2 regions of the Streptomyces kryoterrae genome follow, and region 2 is predicted to be linked to the other one. Evidence: predicted binding sites of a transcription regulator. Region 2 holds the regulator's gene; the other holds the start of a gene.

Region 1 (14,862 bases), 2.3 Mb from region 2:
CCTCGTGCACGTCAGCACCCCTGATCCGGTTTCGCCGCTCTGAAGGTTTCCGCCCAACACGGCCATTGCCGCAGCTCGGACAGTATTTCGCAGGCTGGGGCGCCGGTGTCACCGAGGGTTCCCTCCAACCTCCGAACCGGCGTACGGGAAGGCCCGGACCCCTTCCGGGACCCGGGCCCTAGGACCTGTCATTTGGATCACGCCTGGGCCGCGGGGTGTGGCACGCACATCTGCCGCGTTGTCGTCGGTTGCCAACGCTCCGCGTTGACGCCCTCCTCCGCCTTGCAGCTGCACGCACCACACCCCGCTCACCGGCAGACAAAGGCGCCGCAGCCCGAAACCGACGTGATCCAAACGACAGGCCCTAGCCGACCGGCAGCGTCCGTCACGCCGCTGCCGGAACCCTCACCTCCGCCGAGTTCTCCGCCGGGGTGAGCGCCAGTTCGAGGACCTGGCGGACGTCCGTGACGGCGTGGACGTCGAGCTTCTCCAGGACCTCGGCCGGGACGTCGTCCAGGTCTGCCTCGTTGCGCTTCGGGATGATCACGGTGGTGACGCCGGCCCGGTGCGCGGCGAGCAGCTTCTGCTTCACACCGCCGATGGGCAGCACCCGCCCGGTCAGCGAGACCTCGCCGGTCATGGCGACGTCCGTCCGGACGAGCCGTCCGCTGAGCAGCGAGGCGAGGGCGGTCGTCATGGTGACGCCCGCGCTCGGACCGTCCTTGGGCACGGCCCCCGCCGGGAAGTGGATGTGCACGCCCCGGTCCTTGAGGTCGCCCACGGGCAGCTCCAGTTCGGCGCCGTGCGAGCGCAGGAAGGAGAGCGCGATCTGCGCGGACTCCTTCATGACGTCACCGAGCTGCCCGGTGAGGGTCAGTCCGGCGGCGCCGGTCTCCGGATCGGCGAGCGATGCCTCGACGTAGAGGACGTCACCGCCGGCCCCGGTGACCGCGAGCCCGGTCGCCACCCCCGGTACGGCCGTACGCCGCTCGGCCGGGTCCGTGGCGGACTCGGGCACATGGTGGGGCCGCCCGATGAGTCCGCGCAGGTCGTCCTCCGTGACGGTGAACGGCAGCTTCCGCTCCCCGAGTTCGTGCTGTGCGGCGACCTTGCGCAGCAGCCGCGCGATGGACCGCTCCAGGTTCCGGACGCCGGCCTCCCGCGTGTACTCCCCGGCGAGCTTGCGCAACGCGCTCTCGTCGAGGGCGACTTCGGCGCCTTCCAGGCCGGCCCGCTCCAACTGCCGGGGCAGCAGGTGGTCCCGGGCGATGACGACCTTCTCGTCCTCCGTGTACCCGTCCAGCCGGACGAGCTCCATCCGGTCGAGCAGGGCCTCCGGAATGGCTTCCAGGACGTTGGCGGTGGCGAGGAACACCACGTCGCTCAGGTCGAGTTCGACTTCGAGGTAGTGGTCGCGGAAGGTGTGGTTCTGTGCCGGGTCGAGGACTTCGAGCAGCGCGGCGGCGGGGTCGCCCCGGAAGTCGGAGCCGACCTTGTCGATCTCGTCGAGGAGAACGACGGGGTTCATGGACCCGGCCTCCTTGATGGCCCGCACGATGCGCCCGGGCAGCGCACCGACGTACGTACGCCGGTGGCCGCGGATCTCGGCCTCGTCCCTGACCCCGCCCAGCGCCACGCGGACGAACTTGCGCCCCATGGCGTGCGCGACGGACTCGCCGAGGCTGGTCTTTCCGACCCCGGGCGGCCCGACGAGCGCGAGCACGGCGCCACCACGACGCCCGCCGACGACCCCGAGCCCGCGCTCGGCGCGCCGCTTGCGCACGGCGAGGTACTCGGTGATGCGCTCCTTCACGTCCTCCAGGCCCGCGTGCTCGGCGTCGAGCACGGCCTGGGCGCCCTGGATGTCGTACGAGTCCTCGGTCCGCTCGTTCCAGGGCAGTTCGAGAACGGTGTCGAGCCAGGTCCGGATCCAGCCGCCCTCGGGCGACTGCTCGGAGGACCGCTCCAGCTTGTCGACCTCCTTGAGCGCGGCCTCGCGCACCTTCTCCGGCAGGTCGGCGGCCTCGACGCGGGTCCGGTAGTCGTCGGACTCCTCGCCGTCCTTCTCTCCGTTGAGGTCGCGCAGTTCCTTGCGTACGGCTTCGAGCTGCTTCCGCAGCAGGAACTCCCGCTGCTGCTTGTCGACGCCCTCCTGGACGTCCTTCGCGATGGTCTCGGCGACGTCCTGCTCGGCGAGGTGGTCGCGCAGCTGCTGGGTGGCGAGCTTCAGCCGGGCCACCGGGTCGGTGGTCTCCAGCAGTTCGATCTTCTGGTCGGTGCTGAGGAAGGGCGAGTAACCGGAATTGTCGGCAAGGGTGGAAACGTCGTCAATGGCCTGTACGCGGTCGACAACCTGCCAGGCGCCGCGCTTCCGGAGCCAGGCGGTGGCAAGGGCCTTGTATTCCTTGGCGAGTTCGGTGACATGACCGGGCACGGGGTCCGGGACGGTCTCGTCGATCCGCGTCCCCTCGACCCACAGCGCGGCCCCCGGGCCGGTGGTCCCGGCGCCGATCCGCACGCGCCCCCGGGCTCGGATGAGGGCGCCCGGATCCCCGTCGGCCAGCCGGCCGACCTGCTCGACGGTGCCGAGGACACCGGTGTTCGCGTACGTCCCGTCGATACGCGGCACCAGCAGAACCCTGGGCTTGCCGGGCTCGCTGCCCGCGGCGGACTGGGCGGCCTCCACGGCGGCCCGCACCTCGGCGTCGTTCAGGTCCAGCGGAACAACCATGCCGGGCAGCACGACCTCGTCGTCGAGCGGCAGCACGGGCAGTGTGAGCGGTGTGGACGTCGAAGCCATGATCTCTCCTTCGGCACTCAAGTTGAGCTATGCCGACTCAATGCTTGGCGACGGCCGGTTGTTCCCCATCCCGTGTTCGCCGTGAGCGATCACCTCTGCCGCCCCGGCCGGACCTGCACATACAGTCATCCACGTAACACTCATTGCTGCATATCAACCATTACACAGGGAGTTGGCGTGGACGGAACCGTGCGGGCCTGGGTCGACGGCTGGGTGGTCTCGCGCGGGGCGTCACCGCCACAGGTCGAGCCCTGGGGCTACACCATCGACGTGGGCACGGCCGAGCAGGTCACCCGGCACGTCCTCGACGCGGTGAACGACGGCGTCGAGGAACGGACCGTCCGGAAGGTGGCCGACGCGGTGACCGGAACGGGCGTGTGGCTCAAGGTGTTCGACGACCCGGCGACGGTCGGCGGATGGCTCGGCGAGGGCTGGTGGGTCGCTCCCGAGCCGGGCTTCCTGATGTCGGTCCCGCTGACCGCCGCGGAGCCGCCGGCCGTCCCTGACGGCTACCGGGTACGCGTGTGGACGCGCGGCGGAGTGACCCGCGTCCTGCTCGCGGCGCCGGACGGCTCCTGGGCGGCCCGCGGCCAGCTCGCCCCGACGGGCCGGACGGCGGTCGTCGACCAGGTGGCGACCTCGCCCGCACACCAGCGCCGGGGCCTGGGCTCCTTCGTGATGCGCACACTCGCCCAGGAGGCCGTCACCCAGGGCGCGGAGAGAGGCGTACTGGCGGGAACTCCGGACGGACGGGCGCTGTACGAGGCCCTGGGCTGGCGGGTCGAGGCGCTCCTGACGAGCGCGAAGTACGTCGGGGCGGCCGGCCGAAGGCCCTAGACCCGCCTCCGCCGCCGGATCCAGGGCCAGGTGGCGACCCCGATGGCCAGCGCCATCACATGACCCCAGTTGGTCATCGGGTCGGTGTAGGCGACCAGGTCCTGCACCAGCATCCCGCCGAACAGCAGCAGCAACGGCCACCCCAGCCAGGGCCGCAGCAACCCCGCCAGCGCGCCCACGCTCGCCGCGACCCCGAAACTGACCCCGTAGTCGAGCCGGTGCAACGAACTTTCGGGCAGCCACCCCATCAGCACCGCGAGCCCCACCGGCACCTCGGTCGCGAGGGTGGCCAGCACATGGCCGAGCGCGAACACCCCGGCGGTACGCGGCCCGCCGATCCGCCGCTCCAGCGCGGTAAGGACAAGGAGGAGGACAACGGCGTACGGCGATGTCACGCCGCCCACGACCCACAGCGCGCTGGCGGCCAGCACGAAGACGGGAGTCCGCAGGAGATGGGCGACATCGGTACTGGAGCCCTGGTGGAGGGCGTGCACAAGGGCGGGGTCGGCGTGCTCGGCGACGAAGGCCGTGACCAGGAGGACGGCCGCGAACGTGAAGGTGAACGGGGTTCCGGTGGGGGTGGGGAGGAGATGCCAGGGGCGGCCGACCCGCCGCCCGGGGGCAGCCTTCTCAGGCGCCAGGGGCCGCACGGACACGGCGTTTGCCGGTCCCCGCTGCCTCGGCATCCCGTCCAGCAGCCGTACCCCCTCCGCGACGGGCGCGCCCGAGGGCGCCGGTGAACCCGTCGTCACATCACCCTTCGCATCGGCCCGTTCCACGGTGAGGCGCTCCTTCCGTTTCGCCCCACCCTTCGCCTCCGCCCACGCTGTTGTCTGTGACCCGCGCCACGACCCGGCCGATTCACAGCAAGCCGACAGGCCGCACAAAGGCCGAGCCCATCCGGGCCGCACTGCGCCAAGATGTCCCCATGACCCACCCGACCACCTCCCACGACACCCCCGAAGTCCTGGACCGCCGCGAGGGGCCGTACGGCGAGGTCGTCCTGCGGCGGCACGGGGAGTTACTGCAGATCATCGCCAACGGGTGCTTCCTGATGGACACTTCGGACGGCCGGTCCGAGCGCCTCCTCGTCGACGCCGCCCTCGACGCCCTCACCCCCGGCACCCGGGCCTCGGCCCCGCACGTCCTCATCGGCGGCCTCGGCGTCGGGTTCTCCCTCGTGCACGCCGCGGCCGACCCCCGCTGGGGCGGCATCACCGTCGTCGAACGTGAACCGGCGATCATCGGATGGCATCGGAACGGGCCGCTCGCCCCGCTCTCCTCCGACGCCCTCGACGACCCCCGTACCGCGATCGTCGAAGCCGATCTCGTGAGATACGTCAATGAGACCTCCGCCACATTCGACGCGCTGTGTCTCGACATCGACAACGGCCCGGACTGGACCGTCACGGAGGACAACCGGAGCCTGTATTCGCAGGCCGGACTGGCAAGCTGCGCAAGGGTGTTGAGGCCGGACGGGGTACTCGCGGTGTGGTCCGCGCAGCCCTCCCTGGAATTCGAGGGAACTCTACGGAATGCCGGATTCCGGTCAGTACGCACCGAAGAGATCCACGTTGCCCGGGGAGTCCCGGACGTCGTCCATCTCGCCGTCCGACCTGGATAGACCCCTCGCGGTGACTGCCCGTACTCTGCTTCCCTGACGCCGATCACTCATCCGATCAGTCGTGCGTCAATCGCAGTCATGCGCGGACAAGCGCAGCCAAGGAACCACCCCACTGGTTCCGGAAAGCACACTCAGGGGCGGGCGATGGAGCAGACACACACCTCCCAGAACGGCGCGACGGCGACTCCCGGCGCCCAGCGCCGGGTACTCGTGGTCGAGGACGATCCGACGATCGTCGACGCCATCGCGGCCCGTCTGCGCGCCGAGGGATTTCTCGTGCAGACCGCAGGCGACGGGCCGGCCGCCGTCGACACCGCCGAGGCCTGGCAGCCCGATCTGCTGATCCTCGACATCATGCTGCCCGGGTTCGACGGGCTGGAAGTATGCAGGCGGGTGCAGGCCCAGCGGGCCGTGCCCGTCCTGATGCTCACCGCGCGCGACGACGAGACCGACATGCTGGTCGGCCTCGGGGTCGGCGCCGACGACTACATGACGAAGCCCTTCTCCATGCGCGAGCTGGCCGCCCGGGTGCATGTGCTGCTGCGCCGGGTCGAGCGGGCCGCCATCGCCGCGTCGACGCCGCGCTCCGGCATCCTGCGGCTCGGCGAGCTGGAGATCGACCACGCACAGCGACGGGTGCGGGTGCGCTCCGAGGACGTGCACCTCACGCCCACCGAGTTCGACCTGCTCGTCTGTCTCGCGAACACCCCCCGCGCCGTCCTCTCGCGCGAGCAGCTGCTCGCCGAGGTGTGGGACTGGGCGGACGCCTCCGGCACCCGCACCGTCGACAGCCACATCAAGGCGCTGCGCCGGAAGATCGGCGCCGAGCGGATCCGTACGGTGCACGGGGTCGGCTACGCACTGGAGACACCGACGCCATGAACCGGGGGCGGCCGGCCGCACGGAGGAGCCCCGGGGAGCCCTGGGGCGGCGTACGCCCGTTCTCGATCAAGACCAAGCTGGGCGCACTGGTCGTCGTCTCGGTGCTGATCACCACCGGTCTGTCGATGATCGCGGTGCACACCAAGACGGAGCTCCGCTTCATCACGGTCTTCTCGATGATCGCCACACTGCTGATTACGCAGTTCGTGGCCCATTCGCTCACCGCGCCGCTGGACGACATGAACGCGGTGGCCCGTTCCATCTCGCACGGCGACTACACGCGCCGGGTGCGCGAGAACCGCTGGGACGAGCTGGGCGACCTGGCCCAGACGATCAACGTCATGGCCGACGAGCTGGAGGCCCAGGACCGTCAGCGCAAGGAGCTGGTGGCGAACGTCTCGCACGAGCTGCGCACCCCCATCGCGGGTCTGCGCGCCGTGCTGGAGAACGTCGTGGACGGGGTCTCGGCCGCCGATCCCGAGACCATGCGGACGGCGCTCAAGCAGACCGAGCGCCTCGGGCGGCTGGTGGAGACCCTGCTGGACCTCTCCCGGCTCGACAACGGGGTCGTACCGCTGCGCAAGCGCCGGTTCGAGGTCTGGCCGTACCTCTCCGGTGTGCTCAAGGAGGCCAACATGCTCGCCTCCACGCGCGCGGGCATCGCGTCGGGCTCCGGCGGTCACACCCGTAACGACGTCCATCTGCACCTCGACGTCAACCCGCCCGAGCTGGTCGCGCACGCGGACCCGGAGCGCCTTCACCAGGTCGTCGCCAACCTGATCGACAACGCGGTCAAGCACAGCCCCGCGCACGGCCGGGTCACGGTGAAGGCGCGGCGCGGGCCACTGGCGGAGTCGCTGGAGCTGGAGATCCTGGACGAGGGCCCCGGCATCCCGCGTTCGGAGTGGCACCGGGTCTTCGAGCGGTTCAACCGCGGCGGTGTCAGCGCGCCGCACGGGCCGGGCAGCGACGGCGGTACGGGCCTCGGGCTGGCCATCGCCCGCTGGGCGGTCGATCTGCACGGCGGCCGGATCGGGGTGGCCGAATCCGAGCGGGGTTGCCGGATTTTGGTCACCCTTCCGGGAGAGCCGTCCGGACCAAGTTGACGTAAAGTGCGAAGCGGAGCCGCAAGATCCACCTGGCATCCGCGCTGGCGGACGCGCATGGACACGTGTGATTGCTCACAGGCCCGCACATTTGGTGCGCCCGGCCGACAATTTGGGTTTCCCAGACGTGTCCCTTTCGGACCGGAACCTCGCTTGTTTCCCGCCATTTCACCCCCCGAAACCCGATTATCGATGTGACTTACGCGACGATGAACGGACCCGGACTGACCTTTCGGCCACGGGGGCGTAGCCTTAATTCCCGCTGTCCATCACCTTGTGAAGCGGAAGAGGGCGGTTGCCGCCGTGTCTGCACAGTCCCCCAGTAACTCATCGAGCATCTCGACCGACGAACCCGCAGGTAACCCTGCGGCGGCGTTCGGACCCAACGAGTGGCTCGTCGACGAGATCTATCAGCAGTACCTCCAGGACCCGAATTCCGTAGACCGTGCCTGGTGGGACTTCTTCGCCGACTACAAGCCCGGGGCGCCAGACGCCTCGACGGCTACGGCGGGTGCTGCGGCCGCGGGGGCCGCAGAGACCACCACGACCGCCCCGGCGGCTCCGGCCACCCCGGCGCCGGCTCCCGTGACCCCGGCCGTACCGGCTCCGGCCGCTGCTCCCCGGTCCTCCGCAGCCGCTCCGGCCGCCAAGCCCGCCGCCGCGGCGCCCACGCCGGCCGCCGCCAAGCCCAAGGCCGCTCCCGCGGCCGAGGCCGGCGCCGTGGACGGTCCGGAGTTCGTGACGCTGCGCGGTCCGTCCGCGGCGGTGGCGAAGAACATGAACGCCTCGATCGAGGTGCCCACGGCCACGTCCGTGCGCGCGGTCCCGGTGAAGCTGCTCTTCGACAACCGCATCGTCATCAACAACCACCTGAAGCGGGCCCGGGGCGGGAAGATCTCCTTCACCCACCTCATCGGCTACGCGATGGTGCAGGCCATCAAGGCCATGCCGTCGATGAACTACTCCTTCGCGGAGAAGGACGGCAAGCCGACCCTCGTCAAGCCGGCGCACGTCAACTTCGGCCTGGCCATCGACCTGGTGAAGCCCAACGGCGACCGCCAGCTCGTCGTGGCCGGCATCAAGAAGGCCGAGACGCTGAACTTCTTCGAGTTCTGGCAGGCCTACGAGGACATCGTCCGCCGTGCCCGCGAGGGCAAGCTGACGATGGACGACTTCACCGGTGTCACGGTCTCCCTGACCAACCCCGGCGGCCTCGGCACCGTCCACTCGGTCCCGCGTCTGATGCCCGGTCAGTCGGTCATCATGGGCGTCGGTTCCATGGACTACCCGGCGGAGTTCCAGGGCACGTCCCAGGACACCCTGAACAAGCTCGGCATCTCCAAGGTCATGACACTCACGTCGACCTACGACCACCGGGTCATCCAGGGCGCCGCCTCCGGCGAGTTCCTGCGGGTCGTGGCGAACCTCCTCCTCGGCGAGAGCGGCTTCTACGACGAGATCTTCGAGGCGCTGCGCATCCCCTACGAGCCGGTCCGCTGGCTCAAGGACATCGACGCCTCGCACGACGACGACGTCACCAAGCCCGCCCGCGTCTTCGAGCTGATCCACTCCTACCGGGTCCGCGGCCACGTCATGGCCGACACCGACCCGCTGGAGTACCGCCAGCGCAAGCACCCCGACCTGGACATCACCGAGCACGGGCTCACCCTCTGGGACCTGGAGCGCGAGTTCGCGGTCGGCGGCTTCTCGGGCAAGTCGCTGATGAAGCTGCGCGACATCCTCGGCGTGCTCCGTGACTCGTACTGCCGCACCACCGGCGTCGAGTTCATGCACATCCAGGACCCCAAGCAGCGCAAGTGGATCCAGGACCGCATCGAGCGCCCGCACAGCAACCTGGAGCGCGAGGAGCAGCTGCGCATCCTGCGCCGGCTGAACGCGGCCGAGGCGTTCGAGACGTTCCTCCAGACCAAGTACGTCGGCCAGCGCCGCTTCTCGCTGGAGGGCGGCGAGTCCGTCATCCCGCTGCTGGACGCGGTCCTGGACGCCGCCGCCGAGTCCCGGCTCGACGAGGTCGTCATCGGCATGGCCCACCGCGGCCGGCTGAACGTTCTCGCGAACATCGTCGGCAAGTCGTACGCGCAGATCTTCCGCGAGTTCGAGGGCAACCTCGACCCGAAGTCGATGCACGGCTCCGGCGACGTGAAGTACCACCTCGGCGCCGACGGTGTCTTCACCGGCCTGGACGGCGAGCAGGTCAACGTCTCGCTGGCCGCCAACCCCTCCCACCTGGAGACGGTCGACCCGGTCATCGAGGGCATCGCCCGCGCCAAGCAGGACATCATCAACAAGGGCGGCACGGACTTCACGGTCCTGCCGGTCGCCCTGCACGGTGACGCGGCCTTCGCGGGCCAGGGCGTGGTGGCCGAGACCCTCAACATGTCGCAGCTGCGCGGATACCGCACCGGCGGCACGGTCCACATCGTCATCAACAACCAGGTCGGCTTCACGGCGGCGCCCGAGTCCTCGCGTTCCTCGATGTACGCGACCGACGTGGCCCGCATGATCGAGGCGCCGATCTTCCATGTGAACGGCGACGACCCCGAGGCCGTCGTCCGCGTCGCGCGCCTGGCCTTCGAGTTCCGCCAGGCGTTCAACAAGGACGTCGTCATCGACCTCATCTGCTACCGCCGTCGTGGCCACAACGAGACCGACAACCCGGCGTTCACGCAGCCCCTGATGTACGACCTGATCGACAAGAAGCGCTCGGTGCGCAAGCTGTACACCGAGTCGTTGATCGGCCGGGGCGACATCACCCTCGAGGAAGCCGAACAAGCCCTCCAGGACTTCCAGGGCCAGCTGGAGAAGGTCTTCACGGAGGTCCGCGAGGCCATCTCCACCCCGGGCGAGGCGAACTCCGGCGCCCCGCAGGCCGAGTTCCCGGCGACCGTGCAGACCGCGGTCTCCCAGGAGGTCGTCAAGCGCATCGCCGAGTCCCAGGTCAACATCCCCGACCACGTCACCGTCCACCCGCGGCTGATCCCGCAGTTGCAGCGCCGGGCGGCGATGATCGAGGACGGCACGATCGACTGGGGCATGGGCGAGACGCTCGCGATCGGCTCCCTGCTCCTGGAGGGCACCCCGGTGCGCCTCTCGGGCCAGGACTCCCGGCGCGGCACCTTCGGCCAGCGGCACGCGGTCCTCATCGACCGGGTCACCGGCGAGGACTACACCCCGCTCCAGTACCTGTCGGACGACCAGGCCCGCCTGAACGTCTACGACTCGCTGCTCTCCGAGTACGCGGTCATGGGCTTCGAGTACGGGTACTCACTGGCCCGCCCCGACGCGCTCGTGATGTGGGAGGCGCAGTTCGGCGACTTCGTCAACGGCGCGCAGACGGTCGTGGACGAGTACATCTCGGCGGCGGAGCAGAAGTGGGGCCAGACGTCCGGCGTCACGCTCCTGCTTCCCCACGGCCACGAGGGCCAGGGCCCGGACCACTCGTCCGCGCGCATCGAGCGGTTCCTCCAGCTGTGCGCCCAGAACAACATGACGGTCGCTCAGCCGACGCTCCCGTCGAACTACTTCCACCTCCTGCGGTGGCAGGTGCACAACCCGCACCACAAGCCGCTGGTGGTCTTCACCCCGAAGTCGATGCTGCGCCTCAAGGCGGCGGCCTCGAAGACGGAGGAGTTCACGACGGGCGCCTTCCGCCCGGTCATCGGCGACGCGTCCGCCGCCCCGGCGGACGTCCGCAAGGTCGTGTTCTGCGCCGGCAAGCTGTACTACGACCTTGAGGCCGAGCGGAACAAGCGCGGCATCACGGACACGGCGATCATCCGCATCGAGCGTCTGTACCCCCTCCCGGGCGCGGAGCTCCAGGCGGAGATCGCCAAGTACCCGAACGCCGCGAAGTACCTGTGGGCGCAGGAGGAGCCGGCGAACCAGGGCGCGTGGCCCTTCATCGCCCTCAACCTGATCGACCACCTGGACCTGGCGGTCGGCGCGGACATCCCGCACGGTGAGCGTCTGCAGCGCATCTCGCGCCCGGCGGGCTCGTCCCCTGCGGTGGGTTCGGCGAAGCGTCACCAGGCGGAGCAGGAGCAGCTGGTGAGTCAGGTGTTCGAGGCGTAGGCCTGCGAACTCACCTGCGCGAAGGGCCCGTTCCCAAGTCTCCAGGACTTGGGAACGGGCCCTTCCGGGTTTTGGGGTACTGGGCCGGGGCGGCCCGTACGGCGGTCGTCGTGACGGCGCCGTTCAGCGGCCTCCCGTCACCGCGAGGTCCTGGCCGGTGATGTTGCCGTTGGCACCGGAGCCGAGGTAGAGCACGGCGGAGGCCACGTCGGCGGGGGTGCTGAGCCGGCCGGTCGGGGTGGCCGCCTCCTCCTCGGCACGGCGGGCGGCCGGCACCATCGCGGCGGCCCTGGGGGTCAGGGTCAGCCCCGGGCTGACGAGGTTGACCAGGACGCCGGAGCCGCTGAGGTCCCACACCAGGCTGCTGACGAGGCCGCCGAGGCCGCTCTTGACGGTGCCGTAGAACTCCCGGCCGGGTTTGCCGAGCCGGGCCACCGCCGACGACACCAGGACGATCCGGCCCCAGCCGGCGCGCCGCATGGACGGCAGCACCAGCTGGACGGTGCGCAGCGTGTCCAGGGTGTTGTCGGTGACGAAGCCGGTCCACTGGTCCGGGGCCAGCTCCTCGAAGCGGATGCCCGGCGCGCGCAGACCGCCCGCCATCATGGCCCCGGCGACCAGGACGTCCACGCCGCCCCAGCGCTCCTCGACCGCGGCGACGGCCGCCTCGGCGGAGCCGTCCTCGCCGATGCGGTACCGGACCGTCATCGCGTCGTCGTTCTTGGCGCCGAGCTCCTCGGCGAGGGCCTCGGCGCCCGCCGCGTCCTGGGCGTAGCCGAGGGCGACCCGGGCCCCCTGCGCGGAGAACGCGCGGGCCACCGCGCCGCCGATACCGCCGGTGGCACCCGTCACGAGGACGGTGCGGCCGTCGAGTGCGAAGTCCATTGAGTACTCCCGTTCTCGGTGAGCCGCGACCAGGACCTGTCCGGCGGATCAGGTCGGAGGATGGTTGCGGCGCCAGACAAACACAGGTGAGCGGGGCTTGGTACGTCCGGCTGCCCCGCGTCTGCGGCATGATCCGCGGGACAGGCCCTGGGGCCCGTCGCCACATTCCGTCGTCAGCCCGCAGGCCGGTCCGGGCGCGGGCCCTCGTACTGGGTGTACGCGGGTCTGTGCCCGGTGCGGCGAGCAGGGGAGCCCGTTTGGCGTCGCGCGGCAGGCGGGAATGTGACGGCAGTCCCTAGGGGGCGGTGTTCTGCGGGCCGGGCCGGGTGGAGGCGCCCGCCGTCGCTGCGGTGAGGGCCTCGGTCAGGGTGGCGGGGCCTCGGCCGCGGGCCGCGACGTAGCCGTCGGGGCGGGCCAGCAGCCAGTCGCCGGGGGTCCGCAGGGACAGACGGTCGGTGAGGGGGCCGCGGTCGGGCAGGGGGTGGGGGGCGTCGGTGCCGGGCGGGACCACGGTCCGTACCGACAGCCACTCCCCGTGGGCGTCCGTCAGCCGCTCCAGCTCCGGATCGGCCGCCCCGGTGCCGCGGGCCAGCAGGGTCCAGCGCGGGTCGCGCAGCTCCTCCAGCAGGGCGGCGAAGCCCGGCTCGTCGGCCTCCGCCGCGACCAGCTGCGCGAGCCGTACGCCGGGTACCACCCCGTCGGCGTCCTCGGGACCGGCGGCCCGGGTCAGGGGGCTGTCGGCATAGCTCAGGTCGAGGGCGGACATCGCGCGCATGATCTTGCGGGAGATCTTCGCCCGCAGTGGCGGCAGCGTGGAGACGACCTTGAACATCACCGGCAGGATCAGTCCGGCGACGGGGCTCTTGAGCTGGATGAGCTGGGTGGCCCGGTTGGTGGAGCCCAGCAGCCGGGCGCCGACCGGAACGCGCTCGGCGCCGTAGCTGTCCAGCAGGTCCTGGCCCGCGTGCCCGCGGATCACGGAGGCCAGCTTCCAGGCCAGGTTGTACGCGTCCTGGATGCCGGTGTTCATGCCCTGCCCGGAGGCGGGGCTGTGGACGTGCGCGGCGTCGCCGGCCACGAAGCAGCGCCCCGAGCGCATCCGCGTGATCATGCGCTGCTGGATGGTGAAGACCGACACCCAGGTGGGCGTCTGCACGGTCACGGGCCGCCCCACCGCCTGCGACAGCTTCCGGGCGAACCGTTCGCCGATCTGCTGCGCGTCGCCGTCGTACGTCGCGTCGGCGGTGTCCAGCAGCCGCCACTTGCCGGGCTCCGGGAACGGTACGGCCATCAGGGCGCCGTCCCGGGTGCGCAGCCAGTGCAGGCTGGTGTCGTCGAGGCCGGCGTCGAGGACCGCGTCGGCGATCAGCCAGGTCTCGCTGGAGTCGCCGACCAGCGTCAGCCCCAGTTGCTTGCGCACGACGCTGTGTCCGCCGTCGCAGCCCACCAGCCAGTCGGTGCGGAGCGTCTCCACCCGGTCGCCGGGGTGGCGCAGCCGAACGGTGACGCCGTCCGTGTCCTGTTCGAGCGATTCCAGCCGTACGCCCCATTCGACCTTTCCGCCGAAGCCGGCCACCGCGTCCCGCAATACCTTTTCGGTAATCGCCTGGTCGACCATGACGGTCATCGGGAACCGGGTGGGAAGCTCGGAATAGTCGGCCTTGAGGGCGGCGAGCTTGCGGCCGCTTTGATGCAGTGTGAACTTCTGTATCCGGCGGCCCTGTGGGAGCAGCTCGGGGAGTATTCCCATCTGGTCGTAGATTTCCAGCGTCCGGGCATGTGTGGCGAGCGCCCGGCTCGTTCCCGCCGGGCCCTCGGCCGCGTCCACGATCCGTACCTCGATGCCACGTCGGACCAGTTCATGGGCCGTGGTGAGCCCGCTGGGCCCCGCTCCCACGATCAGGGCCTGCAACGAATTTCCGGACACTCCCGCCTCCCTGCTTTACCGGTCCACCGGTTCGTGCGGTGCCGACTCCGACCCTGGCCGAATCGGCTCGAGGATGGCTCGAATGTGCGTGGAGAAGATCCGCAGGGCACCAAAAAGCGGTAAAGGGATCGCCAACGTCGGGCCGGTGCGGGAGATTTCGGCGCTATGCATCTCTGTGGACGTCTCTCCGGCGGAACCCGCCGCCTCCGGAGAACCGACGACCACATCAGCCCCGTACGTCCATCCCTTTCGGAGGAATCCCCCCTGTGGCCACGAACCCACCTCAGGACACCACGGCCTCGTCCCGGCCGGAGGGTGCCGACCAGGCAGTGCCGGAGCGGATTCCCCGGGCGGTGCTCGTACTCGCCGGTGTGACGACCCTCGGCGTGGTGATGTCCACGCTCGACACCAGCATCGTGTCGGTCGGTGTCGACGCGATGGGGCACGATCTCGACGCCTCGGTCGGGTTGATCCAGTGGGTGGCCACCGGGTACCTGCTGGCGTTCTCGATGGTGATCCCGCTGACCGGCTGGGCGGTGCAACGTTTCGGCGTCCGGCGCAGTTGGCTGACCGCGCTCAGCGCGTTCACCGTGTGCTCGCTGCTGTGCGGGCTGGCCTGGTCGGCGGAGTCGCTGATCGCCTTCCGCGCGCTCCAGGGCCTGGGCGGCGGCATGCTGCTTCCGCTGTCCCAGACGGCACTCGCGCGGGC
Region 2 (14,862 bases):
GGCGGTGCCGTCCTTGGTGACCTTGCCGGCCACCACCATCTCCGCCTTGATGTCCTCGCCGTCCTGCGGGTCGAGGTTGGTGGCCTGGCCGCGTCCGCCGGTCTTGGTGAACGGGCCGCGCAGGAACCAGACGAACTCGCCGTCCACGGACACGATGTCCAGGTGGCCGTCGGCGTTGAAGTCGCCGATGGCGACGTCCAGGCCGAAGATCTCCTTCTTGCTGCCCGGGGACGCGTACGTACTGCCCTTGGTCAGGCCCGACCTGGAGCCCCACAGGACGGTGAACGTGCCGTGTCGGTCGGCGTACAGCTCACCGGGGGAGGTGGCGACGATGTCCGCGTAGCCGTCCTTGTTGAGGTCGGCCGAGGTGACCTTCGCGCCGAAGCCGTCGTTCGTCTCGGCCACGCCGTCGATGCCGGGGCTGTTCTGTGTGATCACCGAGCGTTTGGCGGGGTTCAGCCCGGCCGCCGAGCCCCAGATGACGACGACGGCGCCCGCGTTCTTCTTCCCGGCCACGGTGGCGGTCCGGTCCCCGAGGAGCAGATCGCGGTAACCGTCACCGTTGAAGTCGTCCACGTGCTTCGCCGCAGCGGCCGACGCCGGGGCGCCGAGGGCCACGGGACTCACGGTGGCGGCGAGGACGGCGGTGGCCAGGAGGGTGGCGCGGGCGGAGGTTCTGGGAAGCAATGGGGTCTCCAAGGACGCGGCAATCACCAGGAAGGCGGGCGATCAGGAGACACGCGACAAGTGGCAATGGTTGTACGGGAGTTCGGCGAACCGAAAACGGGGCCGACGCCATGGGCGCCGACCCCGTTCGGACCTGTTCCAGGCCTGTGGTTTTACTTCACCGGCTGCGGCTCCGGCGCGTTCTCCGGCTCCGGCTCGCCCGTCGGGGGCTCGTCGTCGGCCGGGGTCTTCACGGACTCCAGGAGCAGCTGGGCGACGTCCACCACCGTGATGGACTCCTTCGCCTTGCCGTCGTTCTTCTTGCCGTTGACCGAGTCGGTCAGCATGACGAGGCAGAACGGGCAGGCCGTCGACACGATGTCCGGGTTCAGGGACAGGGCCTCGTCGACGCGCTCGTTGTTGATGCGCTTGCCGATCCGCTCCTCCATCCACATCCGCGCGCCGCCCGCGCCGCAGCAGAAGCCGCGTTCCTTGTGGCGGTGCATCTCCTGCTGGCGCAGGCCCGGGACGGCCGACATGATCTCGCGCGGGGGCGTGTAGATCTTGTTGTGGCGGCCCAGGTAGCAGGGGTCGTGGTAGGTGATGAGGCCTTCGACGGGGGTGACCGGGAGCAGCTTGCCGTCGTCGATGAGGTGCTGGAGCAGCTGGGTGTGGTGGACGACCTCGTAGTCGCCGCCGAGCTGCGGGTACTCGTTGCCGATGGTGTTCAGGCAGTGCGGGCAGGTCGCGACGATCTTCTTGGCCGACTTCGGCTTCGCGGACTCCGCCACGACCTTGCCGTCGTCGTCCAGTTCCTCGCCGAACGCCATGTTCAGCGCCATGACGTTCTCCATGCCGAGCTCCTGGAACAGGGGCTCGTTGCCGAGACGGCGGGCTGAGTCGCCGGTGCACTTCTCGTCGCCGCCCATGATCGCGAACTTGACGCCCGCGATGTGGAGGAGCTCGGCGAACGCCTTCGTCGTCTTCTTGGCGCGGTCTTCCAGTGCGCCCGCGCAGCCGACCCAGTACAGGTACTCGACCTCGGTGAGGTCCTCGATGTCCTGGCCGACGACCGGCACCTCGAAGTCGAGCTCCTTGAGCCACTCCAGGCGCTGCTTCTTCGCCAGGCCCCAGGGGTTGCCCTTCTTCTCCAGGTTCTTGAGCATCGTGCCCGCCTCGGAGGGGAAGGCGCTCTCGATCATCACCTGGTAGCGGCGCATGTCGACGATGTGGTCGACGTGCTCGATGTCCACCGGGCACTGCTCCACGCAGGCGCCGCAGGTCGTGCAGGACCACAGGACGTCCGGGTCGATGACGCCGTTCTCCTCGGCGGTGCCGATGAGGGGTCGTTCGGCCTCGGCGAGGGCGGCGGCCGGAACGCCCGCCAGCTGCTCCGCGCTCGCCTTCTCCTCGCCCTCCGCCGTCTTGCCGCCGCCCGCCAGCAGGTAGGGGGCCTTGGCGTGGGCGTGGTCCCGCAGGGACATGATCAGCAGCTTGGGGGAGAGGGGCTTGCCGGTGTTCCAGGCCGGGCACTGCGACTGGCAGCGACCGCACTCCGTACACGTGGAGAAGTCGAGCAGGCCCTTCCAGGAGAACTGTTCGACCTGGCTGACGCCGAAGACGTCGTCCTCGCCGGGGTCGGTGAAGTCGATCGGCTCGCCGCCGGACGTCATCGGCTGGAGGGCGCCCAGGGCGGTGGCGCCGGTCGACTCGCGCTTGAACCAGATGTTCGGGAAGGCGAGGAAGCGGTGCCAGGCGACGCCCATGTTGGTGTTCAGCGAGACGACGATCATCCAGACGAACGAGGTGCCGATCTTCACCGTCGCGGTGAGGTAGACCAGGTTCTGGAGCGTCGCCGTGCTCAGGCCCTTGAAGGCCAGGACCAGCGGGTACGAGGCGAAGTACCCGGCCTCGTAGTGCTCGACGTGGTGGATCGCGCCCTCGAGGCCGCGCAGTACGTAGATGGCGAGGCCGATGGTGAGGATGACGTACTCGACGAAGTACGCCTGGCCCGCCTTGGAGCCCGCGAAGCGGGACTTGCGGCCGGGGCGCGAGGGCAGGTTCAGCAGGCGGATCACGATCAGCACGGCGATGCCGAGGACCGTCATCACGCCGATGAACTCGATGTACATCTCGAACGGCAGGAAGCCGCCGATGACCGGCAGTGTCCAGTCGGCCGAGAAGAGCTGGCCGAAGGCCTGGGCGAGGGTCGGCGGCAGCGTCAGGAAGCCGACCGCCACGAACCAGTGGGCGAAGCCGACGATGCCCCACCGGTTCATGCGCGTGTGGCCGAGGAACTCCTTCACCAGCGTCACACTGCGCTGGTACGGGTTGTCCGTCCGCAGACCGGCCGGGACCGGCTGGCCGAGTTTGAAGTACCGGACGAACTGACCGATGGCGCGTGCGAGCAGCGCGACGCCGATCACGGTCAGGACGAGCGACACGATGATCGCGGCGAGTTGCATGTCGGGCTCCTCAAGCCTGCGCGCGTAATGACTGACGGCGAGTGGGGGAGTATTACTAAGCGGTAACTTAGGCAGTCTGTCAGAGACTACCCAACATCTTGGCCCGCACTGTAGTCAGGGGCGGAGTGATCTGGATCGCTCAGGCTTACCTGAGTCGTAGATCGAAGCCGATCGGATCAGACGATGTTAAGTCGTGTTATTCGTACAGAATTGTTACGTTTCCGCCTACCGTGAGCCCGTGCTCTACGGGATCCTCGCCGCCATCGCCGCCCTTCTCCTCGCCGCCGTCCTAGCCGCCCTCCTGCGGACACTCGCCCTGCGCCTCGGCGTGCTCGACCGGCGCCGGGCGCGCCCCCTGCCACTGCTCGGCGGGCTCGCCGTCGTGCTCGCGACGGGGCTGGTCGCGGGAGCGGGGGAGTGGACCGGGTACGCCCCCCTGGGGGACGGGGTCGGTGAACTGCTCGTCGCCGGTGCGGGCGTCGGCGCACTCGGGCTGGTGGCCGACGTGCGGCGGGTGAAGGTGCGGTTCCTTGTCGTCGGTACGGCCGTGGCCGCCGCGTTCGTGGTGCCGTACGGGGAGCTGGGGTTCGGGGTCGGGCTGCTCGCCCTTGTCTGGATCGTGTTCGTGGCCGTCGCCTTCCGGGCCCTGGACCACGCCGACGGGCTGGTGGGGACCGTCGGGGTGCTGACCGCCTTCGGGGTGGCCGCGTGCTCGGCCGTCGAGGTGCTCGACGGGCTCGCCGTGCTGCTGAGCGTGCTGGCCGCCGCGCTCACCGGGTTCCTCATGCACAACTGGCATCCCGCGCGGATCGCCCTCGGTGCGTGCGGATCCCTGTTCACGGGGTTCGTGCTGGCCTCGGCGGCGGTGGTCGTACGGACCGGGCACGAACTGGCGTCCAGTGCGGGGGTGCTGTTCGCGCTCACCGCCGTGGCCGGAGCGGATGTGGTGCTGGTGGTCGTGTCGCGCCGGATGGCCGGACGGCCGCTGTCCCGCGGCGGGCCCGACCATCTCGCGCACCGGCTGCGGCGGCTGGGGCTCACCGCGCGCGGGGCGGCCGTCCTGCTCGGCGCGGGTGCCTTCGGGGCGGTCCTGGTGGGGGTGCTCGCGCACGGCGGGTGGGCCGGGGAATCGGGGCTGTGGTGGGTGGCGGGGGTGGCCGGGATGGTCGTACTGGGGCTGCTGAGAGTTCCCGTGTACGGGCTCCGGCGGCCTCCGGCCGCACAGTCGGCGCAGGTCAGGGCGGCATTGCGCGTAAGGAACGGATAAGAGTTGAGTGTGGTCGACTCAGCTCTGTTGACCGCGCGACGGGAGTGATGCACACTTGAGCCTGTTCCACTCAAGTCATTGCTGTTGGAGGAATTGACATGGCACGTGCGGTCGGCATCGACCTGGGCACGACTAACTCCGTCGTCAGCGTTCTGGAGGGCGGCGAGCCCACCGTCATCACCAACGCCGAGGGTGCCAGGACCACGCCGTCCGTCGTCGCCTTCGCGAAGAACGGTGAGGTGCTGGTCGGCGAGGTCGCCAAGCGCCAGGCGGTCACGAACGTCGACAGGACCATCCGGTCGGTCAAGCGCCACATGGGCACCGACTGGAAGATCGAACTCGACGGGAAGAGCTTCAACCCGCAGCAGATGAGCGCCTTCATCCTGCAGAAGCTGAAGCGCGACGCCGAGGCCTACCTGGGCGAGAAGGTCGCGGACGCGGTCATCACCGTCCCGGCCTACTTCAACGACTCCGAGCGTCAGGCGACGAAGGAGGCCGGCGAGATCGCGGGCCTGAACGTCCTGCGCATCGTGAACGAGCCGACGGCCGCCGCTCTGGCGTACGGCCTCGACAAGGACGACCAGACGATCCTCGTCTTCGACCTCGGTGGCGGCACCTTCGACGTGTCCCTCCTGGAGATCGGTGACGGCGTCGTCGAGGTGAAGGCCACCAACGGTGACAACCACCTCGGTGGTGACGACTGGGACCAGCGCGTCATGGACTACCTGGTCCAGCAGTTCCGCGCCGGGCACGGCGTGGACCTGGGCAAGGACAAGATGGCCCTCCAGCGTCTGCGCGAGGCCGCCGAGAAGGCCAAGATCGAGCTGTCCTCGTCCACCGAGACCTCGATCAACCTGCCCTACATCACGGCGTCCGCCGAGGGCCCGCTGCACCTGGACGAGAAGCTCACGCGCGCCCAGTTCCAGCAGCTGACGGCCGACCTGCTGGAGCGCTGCAAGACGCCGTTCCACAACGTCATCAAGGACGCGGGGATCAACCTCTCCGAGATCGACCACGTCGTTCTCGTCGGTGGCTCCACCCGTATGCCCGCCGTCGCCGAGCTCGTCAAGGAGCTGACCGGCGGTCAGGACGCCAACAAGGGCGTGAACCCGGACGAGGTCGTCGCCATCGGCGCCGCGCTCCAGGCCGGTGTCCTCAAGGGCGAGGTCAAGGACGTCCTGCTCCTCGACGTGACGCCGCTGTCCCTCGGTATCGAGACCAAGGGAGGGATCATGACGAAGCTCATCGAGCGCAACACCACGATCCCGACCAAGCGTTCCGAGATCTTCACGACGGCCGAGGACAACCAGCCGTCCGTCCAGATCCAGGTCTACCAGGGCGAGCGCGAGATCGCGGCGTACAACAAGAAGCTCGGGATGTTCGAGCTGACCGGCCTGCCGCCGGCGCCGCGCGGCGTGCCGCAGATCGAGGTCGCCTTCGACATCGACGCCAACGGCATCATGCACGTCACGGCCAAGGACCTCGGCACGGGCAAGGAACAGAAGATGACCGTCACCGGTGGCTCCTCGCTGCCGAAGGACGAGGTCGACCGCATGCGCCAGGAGGCCGAGCAGTACGCGGACGAGGACCACCGTCGCCGCGAGGCCGCCGAGAGCCGCAACCAGGGCGAGCAGCTCGTCTACCAGACGGAGAAGTTCCTCAAGGACAACGAGGACAAGGTCCCCGGCGACATCAAGATCGAGGTCGAGGCCTCGATCGAGGAGCTGAAGGCCGCGCTCAAGGGCGAGGAGACGGCGGAGATCCGTACGGCGACCGAGAAGGTCGCGGCCGTCTCGCAGAAGCTCGGCCAGGCGATGTACGCCGACGCCGCCGCGGCGCAGGCCGCCGGTGACGACGTGCCCGGCGCCGAGGCCCCGAAGGCCGACGACGACGTGGTGGATGCCGAGATCGTCGACGACGAGCGCAAGGACGGTGTCGCGTGACGGAGGAGACTCCGGGCTTCGACGAGAAGCCCGACGTCCCTTCCGGCGCCACCCCCGACGACGCCGAGCCGAAGGCCGCCCCCTCTTCGGAGGGGGCGGCCCCGGCCGGGGACGCAGCAGCAGCACAGGTCGCCGGCCTGACGGCCCAGCTGGACCAGGTACGTACGGCGCTCGGAGAGCGCACGGCGGATCTCCAGCGGCTCCAGGCCGAGTATCAGAACTACCGCCGCCGGGTCGACCGGGACCGGGTCGTGGTCAAGGAGATCGCCATCGCGAGCCTCCTGACCGAACTCCTGCCCGTGCTCGACGACATCGGTCGCGCGAGGGAACACGGCGAACTGGTCGGCGGGTTCAAGTCCGTCGCCGAGTCGCTGGAGACCGTCGCCGCGAAGATGGGCCTGCAGCAGTTCGGCAAGGAGGGCGAGCCCTTCGACCCGATGATCCACGAGGCCCTGATGCACTCGTACGCGCCGGACGTCACCGAGACGACCTGCGTGGCGATCCTGCAGCCGGGCTACAAGTTCGGCGAGCGCAACCTGCGTCCCGCGAGGGTCGCGGTGGCCGAGCCCCAGCCCGGGGCGCAGGCCGGCACGGAGTCGGGCGACACGGCGGACGGCAAGGAGAGCGGTGGCCCGGAAGAGGGCTGACGTGAGCATTGACGCAGGAAGGGAGGGACGTCGGGGATGAGCACCAAGGACTTCATCGAGAAGGACTTCTACAAGGTCCTCGGCGTCCCCAAGGACGCCACCGAGGCCGAGATCAAGAAGGCGTACCGGAAACTCGCCCGCGAGTTCCACCCGGACGCCAACAAGGGCAACGCCAAGGCCGAGGAGCGCTTCAAGGAGATCTCCGAGGCGAACGACATCCTCGGCGACCCCAAGAAGCGCAAGGAATACGACGAGGCCCGCGCCCTCTTCGGCAACGGCGGCTTCCGCCCGGGCCCGGGCGCGGGCGGCGGCTCCTTCAACTTCGACCTGGGTGACCTCTTCGGCGGTGGCGCCCCGGGCGGGGCCGGGTCCGGCTCCGGTGCGGGCGGCTTCGGCGGCGGCATCGGAGATGTCTTCGGCGGCCTGTTCAACCGGAGCGGCGGCACCACTCGTACGCAGCCCAGGCGCGGCCAGGACATCGACACCGAGGTCACGCTGAGCTTCACGGAGGCGGTGGACGGCGCGACGGTCCCGTTGCGCATGACGTCCCAGTCACCGTGCAAGGCGTGCTCGGGCACCGGCGACAAGAACGGCACGCCGCGCGTGTGCCCGACGTGTGTCGGGACCGGCCAGGTGGCGCGCGGTTCGGGCGGCGGTTTCTCCCTGACCGACCCCTGCCCGGACTGCAAGGGCCGGGGTCTGATCGCGGAGCACGCCTGCCTGGTGTGCAGCGGCTCCGGGCGCGCCAAGTCCTCCCGGACGATGCAGGTGCGTATCCCGGCGGGCGTGGCGGACAACCAGCGCATCCGCCTGCGCGGCAAGGGAGCGCCGGGCGAGCGCGGCGGCCCGGCGGGCGACCTGTACGTCACCGTCCATGTCGACGCCCACCCGGTCTTCGGCCGCAGGGAGGACAACCTCACGGTGACGGTGCCGGTGACGTTCGTCGAGGCGGCACTCGGCGGCGAGGTCAGGGTCCCGACCCTGAGCGGCCCGCCGGTCACCCTGAAGCTGCCCCCGGGCACGCCCAACGGGCGCACGATGCGCGCGCGGGGCAAGGGCGCGGTCCGCAAGGACGGCACCCGGGGCGATCTGCTGGTCACCGTCGAGGTGAGTGTCCCGACGGAGCTGACGGGGAAGGCTCGTGACGCACTGGAGGCGTATCGCGAGGCGACCGCGGACGAGGATCCGCGGGCGGAGCTGTTCGAGGCAGCGAAGGGAGCTTGACCGAGATGGACGGTCGTCGACGCAATCCGTATGAACTGACCCACGAGACACCGGTCTACGTCATCTCGGTGGCGGCCCAGCTCTCGGGCCTGCACCCGCAGACCCTGCGCCAGTACGACCGCCTGGGCCTGGTCTCCCCCGACCGCACCGCCGGCCGGGGCCGCCGCTACTCGGCCCGCGACATCGACCTGCTCCGTACGGTGCAGGCACTGTCGCAGGACGAGGGCATCAACCTGGCCGGCATCAAGCGGATCATCGAACTGGAGAACCAGGTGGCTGCTCTGCAGTCGCGGGTGGCGGAGATGGAGTCCGCGCTGGACGGGGCGGCGGCTGCCATGCAGCAACGGGAGGCGGCGGTTCACGCCTCGTACCGGCGGGATCTGGTGCCTTACCAGGAGGTCCAGCAGACCAGTGCGTTGGTGGTCTGGCGCCCGAAGCGGCAGCAGTCGGACTGAGGCGCACACGCGGCGCGTGACACGTGGCATGCCGAAGGGGCTGGGAGGTGAGCAACCTCCCAGCCCCTTCGCGTGTGTGCGGGCTTGTTGAGCCACAGCGCCATAGCGCCGAATGTGTGGCCTGGGTCCGGGCGTCGACGGTCGTCGCGGTGACGTCTGCGCTGGCTGCCGACTGGTTGCCGGCCTTGTCGTACGCGCGTATCTCGTAGGCGTACGCCCCACCGGTCTTCGGGAGTACGGAGTCCGTGTACGTGGTGGCGGCGGTCGCGGTGGTCGTCGCGAGGGGCTTGGGGCCGAACGAACTCCCGCTCAGGGTGCGGTAGATCCGATAGCCCGCGAGGTCCAGCTCCTTGTTCTTCGCCCAGGTGAGCTTGGCCTTGCCCGTCGCCTTGTCGTACGTGACGGAGGGGCCCGTCGGGGCGAGGGGCTTGACCTTGTCGACGCTCGCCGAAGTGCGGGGTGTGTAGGCGAAGTTGACGTTCGCGTTGCCCGTCCAGGCGGCGTAGTCGACGCGCAGGGTGTGCTTGCCGGACGGAATCGTGAGGTCTACCTTGACCTTGCCGTCCAGGTACACCCGGATGCCGTCCTGCGGGGCGGCGGTGAAGGCGAACGGCCCGCCCGATCCGAAGTCCCGCGTCACCGTCCACCGCACGCCGAAGTTGTCCTTCGGGAGCCCGGTGGCGGGGGCTTTCGCGCCCCAGTTCTCGGCGATGGTGGTGTCACAGTCCGTCTTCTTCGGGGTGCCGGAGAAGGTGGTGTTCGCGAAGAACTGGCGCTTGCAGGCGGGGGAGGCGCACGTGACCGTGGCCGCCGAGGCGGTCGCGGCGGCGGCGACCGCGGTGAGCAGTCCGCCGGCGGTGGCGAGCACGGCAGCGGTCGCGGCGGTGCTCCTCGCGGCCCCGGTGACCCTCGTACGTCTGGCTGAGATCATTCGGTCCTTCGCATCCTTCGCATCCATCGCGTCCGTTCGGGAACGGCGAAATCCAGCCGTCGATGATCAGGATTCGTGAGCAACGCGCTTGGTTGTACCGATCTCGGACGGTGCCTGGACGGGTCCCGGACAGGTCTTCGCGCACTCGGTCCGGGCACTTGGGGAGGGTGTGCGAAGGCTGTTTGTGCGGACTTCCGCCACTTCTTCACGTAGGCGACGGAGTGTGATGTTGCCCTCCGGATGAGTAGTTCCGCTTGACGCGTGCGGGCTCGCCCGCGTTGTCTTTTCAGACACATGGGCCGCACTGTTGCATCCACGTCCTAAAAGCACCTGAAGTGAGCACCCGAATGTTTCGTCTGACTCGTCCGGCTCGTCCGATTCACATGAGTCGCGTGGCTCGTTTGCGTCGTTCCGCCACGGCCGTGGCCGCCTCCGTGGTCACGGTCTCCCTTGCCGCGGGCTGCGGCGCACTCGACGCCAGTGGTCAGGCCGCTGAGGCGACCCCCACCAAGGGCAACGACATCACGGTGGGCCTGCTGCTTCCGGAGACGGCGAACACCCGGTACGAGAAGTTCGACTACCCGATCATCAAGAGCAAGGTCGAGTCGCTCACCAGCGGCCAGGGCAAGGTCGACTACGCCAACGCCGGGGCGGACTCCGCCAAGCAGGCCAGGCAGTTGCAGCAGATGATCGACGACAAGGTCGACGTCCTGCTCCTCGACGCCGTGGACGCGCACGCCATCGCCGGCGAGGTCAAGAAGGCCAAGGACGCCGGGATCCCGGTCATCGCGTACGACAGGCTGGCCGAAGGCCCCATCGACGCGTACATCTCCTTCGACAACGAACTCGTCGGCGAGGTGCAGGGACGTTCCCTCCTGGAGGCCCTCGGCGGTGGGGACAACGTCTCGCAGAAGATCGTCATGATGAACGGGTCGGTGACCGACCCGAACGCCGCGCAGTTCAAGGAGGGCGCCCTCTCCGAGCTGAACGGCAAGGTGACGATCGCGGAGTCCTTCGACACCAAGGACTGGAAGCCGGAGAACGCCGAGGCGAACATGACGAAGGCGATCGCCGCGATCGGCGCGGACGACATCGCCGGCGTCTACTCCGCCAACGACGGCATGGCGGGCGGCATCATCGACGCCCTGGAGGCCGCGGGTGTCACCAAGCTGCCGCCGATCACCGGGCAGGACGCCGAACTGGCCGCCGTGCAGCGGATCATCGCCGGCGAGCAGTACATGAGCGTCTACAAGTCGTACCCGCAGGAGGCCCAGACGGCGGCCGAGATGGCCGTCGCCCGCATCCAGGGCCGCGACATCCAGTTCGACGCCCTCACCCGGGACAAGGTCGACAGCCCCACGACCAAGAACGTCCCCTCCCAGCTGGTGAGCGTCGTCGCCCTGACGAAGGCCAACATCAGGAGCACGGTCATCGAGGACGGCATCTACAAGGTGTCCGACATCTGCACCGCGAAGTTCGAGGCCGACTGCGAGGCCCTCGGGCTGAAGTAGCCGCACACCGTCCGCAGGCGTGGCGCGCACCCCGAGGTGCGCGCCACGCCTGCGGACGGGTCATTTCAGGCCACCCGCGTGAACTCCACCGTCACCTCCGGCGGCCCCCCGGCCACCCCCCGGTACACGCCCTTGTGCGGTGTCACGTCGTCGTAGTCGCGTCCCCGGCCGACCACCACATGGGACTCGTCGGCGCGCGTCCGGTTCGTCGGGTCGTAGCCGCACCAGTCGCCCGCCCAGTACTCCACCCAGGCGTGGGACTGGCCCTCCACCGGGCGGTGCAGCTCCGCCTCCCGCTCGGGGTGGAGGTAGCCGGAGACATAGCGGGTGGGCAGGCCGAGGCCCCGCAGCAGCGCGATCGTCACATGGGCGATGTCCTGGCAGACGCCCGCGCCCTGCTCCCACGCCTCCGCCGCCGACGTGTTCACGCCCGTCGTACCGGGCAGGTAGGACACCCGGTCCGCGACCAGCGACGACACCGCCGTCGCCGTCTCGTGCGGGTCGAGACCCACCGCCACCTCCCGCGCCCGCGCCACCAGTTCGGGCGGCACCGTCGTCCGTCCCGTCGTCGTCGCGTACTCCAGCAGCCGGGAGTTGGCCGTCCGGTCGGCCACCTCGGCCCAGCTCGGCGCGGGGTCCAGGGGGCCCGGCGGGGCCGTCTCCACCAGGCTCTGGGCGGTGATCGTGAGGTCGGCGTGCGGATCCATCAGGTCGAAACCCGTGACCTGCGTACCCCAGTAGTCCCAGTACGACCAGGTCGACGTCGCCGGGTTCACGGTGACCCGGGCGTCCAGCGTCGTCTGGCCGGGGAGCGTCAGCGGGGTCATCCGGACCTCGTTGTGCGAGGAGATCACGGCCTGCGCGTACGCGACATGGGTGACGTGCCGGATACGGAGCCGGCGGGTCATCGGCGCGTTCGTCGACATGATGCTCGTACCGCCGCTTGTCCCACCGCTCGTCATGCTGTCCGTCCCGTTGCCGTTCATACTGCTCGTGCTCCTTCCTGAGCCCACTCCACGGGCCCCTGGTACGGGAAGAACTTCTCCGCGACCGCCTCCGCCGAGGCCATACAGGCGGTCTGCAAGTCCTGCAGCAGCACCGGGAGCTGGTCCTCCATGGCCTGCGAGTCCAGATACTCCAGGCGGGTGCGCAGCCGGCCGATCGGGCGCCGGGCCGGGTCCTGGCGCGGGCGGCCGAGGGCCGCGAGGCACTCCTCCGCCGTGGTCAGCGCGTGCAGCGCCGAGCGCGGGAAGTCCCGGTCCAGGAGCAGAAATTCGGCCACTCTTGGAGTGTCCCCGAAACCGCTGTAGATACGCGCGTACGCCTCGTCCGCACCGCTCGCGCTCAGCAGCGTCGGCCAGTCCGGGGCGTGGGCGGCGTCCAACACCCGTACCGACAACAGCCGTACGGTCATGTCCACCCGCTCCAGGCTGCGCCCCAGCACCACGAAACGCCAGCTGTCGTCGCGGCTCATGGTCGAGTCGGCGAGTCCGAAGAAGAGGGCGGATCTGCGTCGTACCAGTTCCAGGTAGGCGTACGGGCCGGTGCGTCTGGCCGCGAGCCGCTGGTCGGCGAGGGCGTGCCAGGTGGAGTTGAGGCACTCCCACATCTCCGAGGAGACGGCTTCCCGGGCGCTTCTGGCGTTGAGCCGGGCCGCTCCGAGCGCGCCCTCGATCGCGCACGTCGAGAGGGCGTCGAAGGCGAGCTGGTCCAACACCTGCTGCATGTCCACGGGCTGGCCGCCCGCGTCGACGCCGAGGATCGCGTAGAGGGAGCGGCAGGCCGCGTCCTCGTCGCGCCAGGGGTCCTCCAGCAGACGGTGCAGATAGGCGTCCAGGATGCGGCTCGTGGCGTCGGCCCGCTCCACGTAACGGCCCGTCCACGTCAGGGCCTCGGCTATCCGGGAGAGGATCACGTCGTTCACTGCTGCGCCCCTTCCTGTACGAGGGTGAGGTTGCCGTCGGGTCCGTGCTGGCGTGGGGCGACCTCGGGCGTACCGCCGGCCGGCGGTACGGGGCTCGGGGTGTCGGCGGGACCCTCGGCGAGCACCCAGGTGTCCTTGGAGCCGCCGCCCTGGCTGGAGTTGACGATGAGGTTGCCCTCCTGGAGCGCGACGCGGGTCAGCCCGCCCGGCAGGACCCAGACCTCGTTGCCGTCGTTCACGGCGAACGGCCGCAGGTCGATGTGGCGCGGCGCCATCCGCTCGCCGGCCAGGGTCGGGGAGGTGGAGAGTGCGACGGGGCGCTGCGCGATCCAGCCCCGGGGATCGGCGGCCACCGCCGCCCGGCACTCCTGCAGGGTCTTCCGGTCGGCCTTGGGCCCGATGACGATGCCCTGGCCGCCGGCGCCGTCGACGGGCTTGATGACCAGCTGGTCGATCTGGTCGAGAATGGCTTCCAGCTGGCCCGGCTCGTCCGGGCGGAACGACTCCACGTTCGGAAGAATCGGTTCTTCGGAGAGGTAGTACTGGATCAGATCGGGTACGTAGGTGTAGAGCAGCTTGTCGTCCGCGACGCCGTTGCCGACCGCGTTCGCGAGGGTGACGGTGCCCGACTGGGCGGCGCTCAGGATGCCCGGGCAGCCGATCAGCGAGTCGGGCCGGAACTGGAGCGGGTCGAGGAAGTCGTCGTCCATCCGTCGGTATACGACATGGACGGGCACCTCACCGCGCGTGGTCCGCATCCACACCCGGTTCTTACGGCACACCAGATCGTGCCCCACGACCAGCTGCACGCCCATCAGCCGGGCCAGCAGGGCGTGTTCGAAGTAGGCGGCGTTGCTCGGCCCCGGGGTCAGGACCACCACCCGCGGATCGGTGACCCCGTCGGGCGCGGCGGCGCGCAGCGCGGCCAGCAGGCGCTGCGCGTAGCCGTCGACGGGGACGACGTGCTGCTCGGCGAAGAGGGACGGGAAGACGCGGGTCATCGCCCGCCGGTTCTCGATGACGTAGGACACCCCGGACGGCACCCGGACGTTGTCCTCCAGCACCCGGAAGTCCCCGGCCTCGTCCCGGACGAGGTCGATGCCGGCGACATGGATGCGTACCCCGCCCGGCGGCTCGATGCCCTGGGCGGCCCGGTGGAAGTGCGGCGAGCTGAGCAGCAGCCGCCACGGCACGACGCCGTCCTCGAAGGCCCGGCAGGGCCCGTAGGCGTCCGCGAGATAGGCCTCCAGGGCCCGCACCCGCTGGGCGACCCCGCGCTGGATGAGATCCCACTCCAGCGCGTCGAGGATCCTCGGTACGAGGTCCAGCGGCCAGGGCCGTTCCTCACCCGCGAAGGCGTAGGTCACCCCGCGGTCGGTGAACGCCCGGGCCATCTGGTCGGCCCGGAAGCGCAGCTCGGTCGGCTCAATGGGCTGGAGTGCCGCCAGTACCGGCTCATAGGCGGTCCTGACCTCACCCGGCCGCACAAACATCTCGTCCCACGCGTCGGCCAACGCGTACGCGTCAAATATGTCCGCCATGGCCTGAAGGTAGGGGTGGGACGTAACGGGACGATCTCCGAGCGGTTTCCGCCAGCTCACGCGAAAGCCGCGGTACGCGCTTTCACTCCGGTTGCTCCACCCGGCGCCGGGCAGGCCGAAGGCCCCGGCCGGACGGTGGACGTCCTGCCGGGGCCGCTTCGGGCGTTCCCCCGTTCCCGCCTCGCGGCGGCCCCGTTACGCCCTTGGGAAGCGCCTTCCACTCTGCCCCCACGGGCAACGCGCCACCACCGTCAGCTTGTTGCAGGGACACGGGCGGAGGAGGGGTGA

Evidence for each region. Region 2 encodes HspR, which represses chaperone genes until heat shock. Its sites were predicted from a motif close to TTGAGNNNNNNNNNCTCAA; they were not measured.
Region 1: a site for HspR is predicted at 2,823-2,841, ahead of lon (endopeptidase La). Genes of this name have one in related genera too.

The regions. Positions count from the first base shown of each region.
Region 1 covers NZ_CM133358.1:3,253,292-3,268,153, forward strand. Annotated here, with positions in the region: gene ACW4TU_RS13585 (MarR family winged helix-turn-helix transcriptional regulator) at 1-10, opposite strand, end outside; gene lon (endopeptidase La) at 386-2,800, opposite strand; gene ACW4TU_RS13595 (GNAT family N-acetyltransferase) at 2,978-3,637, shown strand; gene ACW4TU_RS13600 (rhomboid-like protein) at 3,634-4,416, opposite strand; gene ACW4TU_RS13605 (spermine/spermidine synthase domain-containing protein) at 4,566-5,261, shown strand; gene ACW4TU_RS13610 (response regulator transcription factor) at 5,406-6,143, shown strand; gene ACW4TU_RS13615 (HAMP domain-containing sensor histidine kinase) at 6,140-7,249, shown strand; gene ACW4TU_RS13620 (multifunctional oxoglutarate decarboxylase/oxoglutarate dehydrogenase thiamine pyrophosphate-binding subunit/dihydrolipoyllysine-residue succinyltransferase subunit) at 7,553-11,341, shown strand; gene ACW4TU_RS13625 (SDR family NAD(P)-dependent oxidoreductase) at 11,465-12,226, opposite strand; gene ACW4TU_RS13630 (FAD-dependent oxidoreductase) at 12,522-14,153, opposite strand; gene ACW4TU_RS13635 (DHA2 family efflux MFS transporter permease subunit) at 14,420-14,862, shown strand, end outside.
Region 2 covers NZ_CM133358.1:5,530,779-5,545,640, forward strand. Annotated here, with positions in the region: gene ACW4TU_RS24310 (FG-GAP and VCBS repeat-containing protein) at 1-687, opposite strand, end outside; gene ACW4TU_RS24315 (heterodisulfide reductase-related iron-sulfur binding cluster) at 840-3,131, opposite strand; gene ACW4TU_RS24320 (MraY family glycosyltransferase) at 3,370-4,398, shown strand; gene dnaK (molecular chaperone DnaK) at 4,497-6,341, shown strand; gene grpE (nucleotide exchange factor GrpE) at 6,338-6,988, shown strand; gene dnaJ (molecular chaperone DnaJ) at 7,025-8,212, shown strand; gene ACW4TU_RS24340 (heat shock protein transcriptional repressor HspR) at 8,218-8,667, shown strand; partial or broken gene ACW4TU_RS24345 (PA14 domain-containing protein) at 8,786-9,598, opposite strand; gene ACW4TU_RS24350 (sugar ABC transporter substrate-binding protein) at 9,982-11,109, shown strand; gene ACW4TU_RS24355 (transglutaminase family protein) at 11,175-12,017, opposite strand; gene ACW4TU_RS24360 (alpha-E domain-containing protein) at 12,092-13,033, opposite strand; gene ACW4TU_RS24365 (circularly permuted type 2 ATP-grasp protein) at 13,030-14,574, opposite strand.